3 regions of the Sphingopyxis sp. SE2 genome follow, and region 1 is predicted to be linked to each of the others. Evidence: riboswitches for the same ligand, from Rfam matches in the RefSeq annotation. Region 1 holds a riboswitch; each other region holds the start of a gene.
What was found. A riboswitch is a leader RNA that binds a small molecule or an ion and turns the genes downstream of it on or off. The one in region 1 is predicted to bind cobalamin.

Region 2: another riboswitch for cobalamin. It lies ahead of cobW (cobalamin biosynthesis protein CobW); the one in region 1 lies ahead of OVY29_RS01995 (TonB-dependent receptor domain-containing protein).
Region 3: another riboswitch for cobalamin. It lies ahead of OVY29_RS18400 (TonB-dependent receptor plug domain-containing protein); the one in region 1 lies ahead of OVY29_RS01995 (TonB-dependent receptor domain-containing protein).

Annotation. Positions count from the first base shown of each region.
Region 1 is NZ_JAPMXW010000001.1:455,661-457,923, forward strand. Features, by position in the region: gene OVY29_RS01995 (TonB-dependent receptor domain-containing protein) at 1-894, opposite strand, end outside; cobalamin riboswitch at 1,071-1,292, opposite strand; gene OVY29_RS02000 (acetyl-CoA C-acyltransferase) at 1,498-2,263, opposite strand, start outside.
Region 2 is NZ_JAPMXW010000009.1:383,843-386,105, reverse strand. Features, by position in the region: gene cobN (cobaltochelatase subunit CobN) at 1-154, opposite strand, end outside; gene cobW (cobalamin biosynthesis protein CobW) at 163-1,200, opposite strand; cobalamin riboswitch at 1,381-1,612, opposite strand; gene OVY29_RS24405 (DUF6925 family protein) at 1,702-2,263, opposite strand, start outside.
Region 3 is NZ_JAPMXW010000001.1:3,876,135-3,878,397, forward strand. Features, by position in the region: gene OVY29_RS18400 (TonB-dependent receptor plug domain-containing protein) at 1-1,321, opposite strand, end outside; cobalamin riboswitch at 1,465-1,649, opposite strand; gene OVY29_RS18405 (S41 family peptidase) at 1,848-2,263, opposite strand, start outside.

The sequences.
Region 1 (2,263 bases):
GAAATAATAATCGCGCTCGCCCCGCATCCACGTCACCGCCGCGCGGCTGGTGAAATTGCCGTCGAACAGGCCAAGGTTCAGCCCCGCATAGCCGACATATTGGTCGAGCTTGGCGACGTCGGCGCTGTCGGCGGGCGCGCCGAAGAAGCTGTCGTAATCGAGGTCGGCGTTGATATAATAGCCGCGCAGGTCGAGGCTCAGCGCGTCGCTGAACGCGACCTTCAGCCGCGCGTTGCCTGCGAAATTCTTGTATCCGTCCTTCTCGGTGCCGACCGCCGCCGACGAAATGCCGTCGGTGCGGAAATAGGCCCCGCCGATCCCGCCCGAAATCGCCCCGGCGGTGCCCGACACATCGGCCTTGGCATTCAAAGTATCGCTATAGCCATATTCGGCCGAGGCATCGGCGGCGAAGCCTTCGGCCGGGGTTGCGGTCATCAGGCTGACGACGCCGCCGATCGCCTGGCTGCCGTGGACGACCGAGTTCGACCCGCGCAGCACCTCGATCCGGTCGATATTGCCGGTCAGCAGATGGCCGAAATCATATCCGTCGCCGATGCCGCTCGGGTCGTTGACCTTCACCCCGTCGATCAGCACGAGCGTCTGCGTTGTTTCGGCGCCGCGCAGCGATATGCTCGCGACCGATCCGGTGCTGCCCGACCGGTTGAAGCGCACGCCGGGCGTGGTCGCGAGCAGGTCGACGACATCGACCGACTGGCGCCGCGCGATCGTGTCGGCGTCGATGATCGTGATCGCCTGACCGACTTCGTCGCGCGGCTGCTCGATGCCCGACGCGGTGACGACGATATCGTCTCCGCGCTCGCTATCGACGGTTTCGGCAAGCGCCGGTGTTGCCGTTGCCAGTGTCAAAAGAGAAATGGTCGCAAATTTCAACATCGGAAGTCCCTGCACGCCGGCAACGAAGGCGGAGCCTGCCGACTGCGTGGGACGCGATCGACCGATGCCGGCGTCGCAAGTGGCGTAACGCCTGCGGCACCGCACCGAGGCGGCTCCAGCCGCCTGGTCGTCGCTCGACGGAATCCTCCGTGCCGCGGCCTTTCCCTGGGCCATGGCATTGAGCGACCCACGCCGGCAGGTCTCCTGGCTCGCGGGTCTGGGCTTGATGCACGCCTTCCCAGGATGATCCCAGTGGCTGGTCCGAAAGCCTCGAACCGGTGCATCGCGCTCGCCGCTTACAGTTGCAGGGACAGCCTCGGCTTCGGGGGTTCAGGACGAACCCCTTTACCGCGTTCCCATTTTAAGCCCTTTCGGGCACCGGCGCGATCATGCGCGGGGCAAGCCCCGCACGCGCCGCCCATAGCGCAGCCACGCTTTTGCGCAATCGGCTTTTGCGAGACGCAATCCTCCCTGTCGCGAAGCGATGGGGAGGGGGACCGCCGCGAAGCGGTGGTGGAGGGGCCGAAACCGTAGCGCCAATGCCCCTCCGTCAGCCCTCCGGGCTGCCACCTCCCCATGGCTCCGCCACAGGAGGAGTTGGTTCTAAGCCACCCGCTCGACCACCATCGCCGCGCCGACCCCCATCGCGCCGGTCAGCACGACCAGTCCATAACGCCCGCCGCACGCATCGAGCGCGTCGAGCAAGGTCGAGGTCAGGATCGCGCCGCTCGCGCCCATCGGATGGCCCTTGGAGAGATGGCCGCCGCTGACATTGACGCGCGCCGGATCGGCATCGCGGTCGCGCATGAATTTGGCGATCGTGACCGCGAACGCTTCCATGAACTCGATCCGGTCCATCTCGCCGAGCGTCAGCCCGGCGCGCGTCAGCACCTTGTCCATCGCCGCGAACCCCGCGGTCAGCGAAGCAGCAGGGTCGCCGCCGCTTTCGGCAAAGGCGACCGCGCGCGCGCGCGGCGCGATGCCGAGCCCGTCGCCGCCGACCAGCGCCAGCCCCGCGCCATCGCAGATCGGCGGTGCATGCGCGATACTGTGCAGCGGTTCAAAGGTCGCGCCTTCGAGTGCGCCCGCATATTGCGCCTGCAACTCGCCAAAGGCCGCCGGTGCGGCGGCGAGCGATTCCGCGCTCGTTTGCGGCCGGATACACTCCTCGCCGTCGAGCGCGCCGGTCGCGACGCGCGAGGCTTGCAGGGCGGGATCGGTTTCCGCAGCAGCAGCTTTCAGTTGCGAGGCGAGCGCAACCGCGTCGAGTTCGGCGCGCGCGATGCCTTCGCTGTTCGCCAGCCGGTCGGCCGCCAGCACCGGCGGCACGAAGCGCGCGCGCGGCGGCAATTCGTCGTTGGTGTAATAT
Region 2 (2,263 bases), on a different contig from region 1:
GATCCGCCGCTTGCGCCTGGCGCCAGCCTTCCGCGAACGCACCAAGATCGCTGTCCGAGAAGGACAGGACGACAAGATCCGCAGGCTCCTGCCCCAGATCCTGTGGGATGGCCGTTTCCTCCATCCCATGCGTTTCGCGAAAGATGACGTGCACGGCCTAGCTTAGCCTGCCAGCACCGCGCGAATGGCAGGCTCGTCGATATCGTCATGCTCGGCGATGGCGACCAGGGTGGTCTGGCGCCGCTCATCGGGGCGCCATGGGCGGTCGTACTGGTGACGAACCCTCGACCCGACGGCCTGCACCAAGAGGCGCAAGGGCTTGCCAGTCACGGCAGCGTAGCCTTTTACCCGCAGGATGCGATGGTCGCGGGCGAGCGTTTCGATACGCGCCACCAAATCGGCGGGATCGGCAATCTCGCCGAGCGCGATGACGGTGCTGTCGAAATCGTCGTGCTCGTGATCATCCTCATTGTCGTGATGCGAGGGCCGGGCAGCGATATCGTCTTCGGCGGCAGCTCCAAGTCCAAGGATCACGCGAGGGTCGACAATCCCTTCGGCTATCTCGATCACAGGCACGGGGCGGGGTGCTTCGGCCGCAATGGCTGCCCTTGCGGCAGCGACTCCGTCAGGTCCGGCCAGATCAACCTTGGTCAGCAAAACGAGATCGGCGCAGGCAAGCTGGTCCTCGAAGACTTCGGACAGCGGGGTTTCGTGGTCGATCCCCGGGTCTGCGGCGCGCTGGGCCTCCAGCGCTGCAAGATCGGGGGCAAACCGTCCGGCAGCAACCGCTTCGGCATCGGCCAGCGCAAGGACGCCATCCACCGTGATGCGACTGCGGATTGCCGGCCAGTCGAAGGCCTTGAGCAAGGGCTTGGGCAGGGCCAGCCCTGATGTCTCGATCAGGATATGGTCAGGGCGCGGATCAAGCGCGAGCAGGCGCTCTACGGTGGGAATGAAATCGTCCGCCACGGTGCAGCAGATGCAGCCGTTGGCCAGTTCGACGATGTTTTCCGCCGGGCAATCGGGAATGGCGCAGGATTGTAGGATGTCCCCATCCACCCCCAGAGTACCGAATTCATTGACGACCACAGCCAATCGGCGTCCGCCAGCGTTGCGGATCAGGTGGCTGATCAGCGTGGTCTTACCGGCACCCAGAAAGCCGGTGATGATCGTGACGGGTACCTTTGACAGGTCCGACATGGCAGTTCCTCCGCGCGCCAGAGCGACACCGGGCAGGGCTTGCCGGACAGGTCCGGTCGGCGCGCGACAACGGGCTGGCGCGACAGACGCCCGAAACCACGCGGCCGTGCAGCCCCAGCCGCACAGCTTCGTCGCTCAGACGGAAGAGTACCGTGCCTTGGCCATCCCCTGGACCCGGGCAAGAGCGACCAGAGCGCCGGCAGGTCTCCTGGCTCGCGGGTCACAGCTTGATGCACGCCTTCCCAGATGCGCGTTCATGCGCGGTCCAGTGGCTTTTCCTGCACGCGCAGGAAAAATGTGCATCGCGCTATCCGCTTACAGTTGCAGGGACAGCCGCGGATTTGGGAGCTACGCTCCCGCACCGCATTCCCGATTAAGCCCCGTTGGGGGCACCGGCGCGATCATCGATGGCACGGGCAAACCCGCATCATCATTGAATATCTCTAGACCCAAACTTCGATCATGCCAATCAAAGTTCGCGCTGAAATTGCAGGCGCAACCTCACTGTTCCGTTTCATCGGTTTCAACGGGAGCGCGGTCGAACCAGACGCGCCAGGGACCCACGTGCTCGTGACCGGCAGCGGCAAGACGGCGCAGGACGATGCGGGCTTTCGTTCGGCCCCGCCGTGTGTCGGGCCAATCAAAGAATTCAGGGTTTGCGCCTTCAGCCACAGCGGTGCGGATATGTGCGTCCACGGCACGATCCTGATCAAGGCCAAAGCGTTCAAGCATAGGTGAAAAGGCGGTGTCCGTATCGGGCACGAAATCGTGCCGTTCACCCAGTGCGTTCCGCCAAGGTGAGCGAGGGTGAATGTTCAGGATCGACTGATAGCCATCCGGAATGGGGACGTTGGCGCCATGTGGCCGACCCTTCCCGATAAGCTTGGCAAGCAGATGGGTGTGCGGGCCTTCCGGCGATTTCCCATCCGGAGGCGGAATCGGTTGGAAGACTTCGATCCGTCCGGCAGGCGAGAGCATGACCCGGTGGGGCTGCGCACGCAGAACCTCGGCCATGACTGTTGGCGAAGACAGCAGGTCCTGACCTTCAAGAGCCTCGAGAGCC
Region 3 (2,263 bases), 3.4 Mb from region 1:
TCCCATATTCGCTGAACAGCTGGTAGAGGCCGGGCGCCTTGAACCCCTCGCCATAGCGCGCGCGCAGCACCGTTCCGGTCGGCAGGCGCCACACGCCGCCCGCCGCGAACAAGGTCCGCCCGCCATAGCGATTATGATCGTCGTGGCGGACGCCGCCATTGAGCGTCAGCCCGTCCACCGGCTCGATGCCGAGCTGGCCATAGATGCTGGTGATTTCCGCCTTGCCGCGAACGAAATCGGGAAGCGGGACGCCAAGCGACGCCGACGGCGAACGGCTGCGGAAGTCCGAACGTTCATTCTCGACCCCGAAAATCGCGGTGATGCGGTCGGTCAAGTCGAAGCCGCCCTGATATTCCCAGCGCTTGTTCTTGCCGTCGGCCTCGAAGCTGCGCGGACGTGCGCGGTCGGGGTTGAAATTGTCGCGGTTGGTGTCGGTATAGGCAAAAGCGACACGATTGCGGAATCGCCCGTCGGCGAGGGCAAAATTGAGCCCCGCATAGCCGACGAACTCCTTGTTCTGCCCATAATCACTGCTGTCGGTGTTGAAGCCGTCGAACTCGACCCGGCCGCTCGAATAATATCCGCGCACCTCGGCGCTGACATTGTCGGCGAGCGCCAGTTCGGCGCGGCCCGAAACATTGCTGTTGCGATAGCCGTCGCGCTCGACCCCGCCGAACGCCTTGGCGTGCGACGAAATGCCGTCGGTCGCGAATCGCTGGCCGCCGAGGCGCCAGCTCAAGGGGCCGGTGCGCCCGCCGATCGCGGCGCGTGCGCTCACCGTCTCGCGCGACCCCGCCTCGAGGTCGAAGCTGCCTTCGAGTTCCTTTTCCGGCGATGCGGTGACGATATTGATCACCCCGCCGATCGCCTGGCTACCCCACAGGATCGACTGCGGCCCGCGCAGCACCTCGATCCGGTCGATGTCGCCCACGAGCAGATTGGCGAAGTTGAAACCGCCGCCGGTCGACGAGGGATCGTTGAGCTTGACCCCGTCGATCACCGTCACCGTATGTTCGGATTCGGCGCCGCGGATACGCAGCGAGGTCGAGGTGCCGTAACCGCCGTTGCGCGAGATGCTGATCCCCGGGGTGCGTAGCAGCAGTTCGGTGACGCCGATATCCTGCGCGCGGTCGATCGCGTCCTTGTCGAGCACCGCGACCGACGACGGAATCTCGTCGAGCGTTAGCGGCGCGCGCGTCGCGGTGACGGTGATGCTGTCGGCATCGGCGGCGACCGCATGCGCCGTCTCCTCGGCGGAGGCGGTGGAGGAAGCCGCGACGGCGGCGAGACAGATCGAACTTCGGTAAATCACTTTGAACATTGGACAAACCCATCGACAATGCCGCCCATGCGCGCGGCCGATCGGTCGTCCTTCGGGGACGCACGACATCGCCCGCGCACCTGCGCAGCCAGCTTTGTCGTCATGCGGGTTCACCCCCGTCCGCCCGGCACACCCTGTCCGCGCGAAAGACGACGGCGACGGGCAGGTCTCCTGGCTTGCGGGTCGGCGCCGGTCGGCCGCCTTCTCGGGACCGGGGTCCCAATGGCGTATGGCCGATGGCTCGCCGCGTACAGTTGCAGGGGCAGCCGGGGTTTTCCCGTTCCCTCTTCGTCTCCGTCGCCGGAGAACCTGTCGCTTGCCGCGGCCGTTAGCCTTATTCGGAGGCGGCGGTCAATCGCCTCTCGGATCATATTTGCTTATGATTTTTCCGTCATCCCGGCGAAGGCCGGGATCTCAAGGCCTCGTTCCAAGGCACCGGCGAGATCGTGTTTCAGAGTCACGTGCCTCTGAACACCCTTCGCCGCGAGTCATTTGCAGGCCGCCATGGGCTGAATGTCGATCGATCCTAAAACAGCCCCGGCAATTCGCGCTGCGCCGCGCTCGGGCGGTCGGGCACCAGCATTGTCGGCGGGGCCGCTACCGCGAAACGGCGGTCGCTCGACGCCGTGCGGGCGTTCGCGTCGGCGATCCGCGTCGTGCAGGCGTTGCCGGCAAGGAAGTCGATCGCGGCGCGGATCGACGCCTCGCGCGGGTCGCCGAGCGGGAAGCCCAGATCGTCGTTCGCGGCGCAGCTGTTCGCGATCTTCGGCGCCAGCCCGTCGTAATAGTCGCTCTGCCCGCTTGCATTGCCGGTGGCGAAGGCGACGACGCGCATCCGGTCGTCGCACTCGGCCTTGTCGAGCGCGATCTGGCCGACCGGCTTACCAAAGGTGTTGCTGCCGACGAGCGTCATATTGGTGCCGAGATAGGGCAGCATCGAAT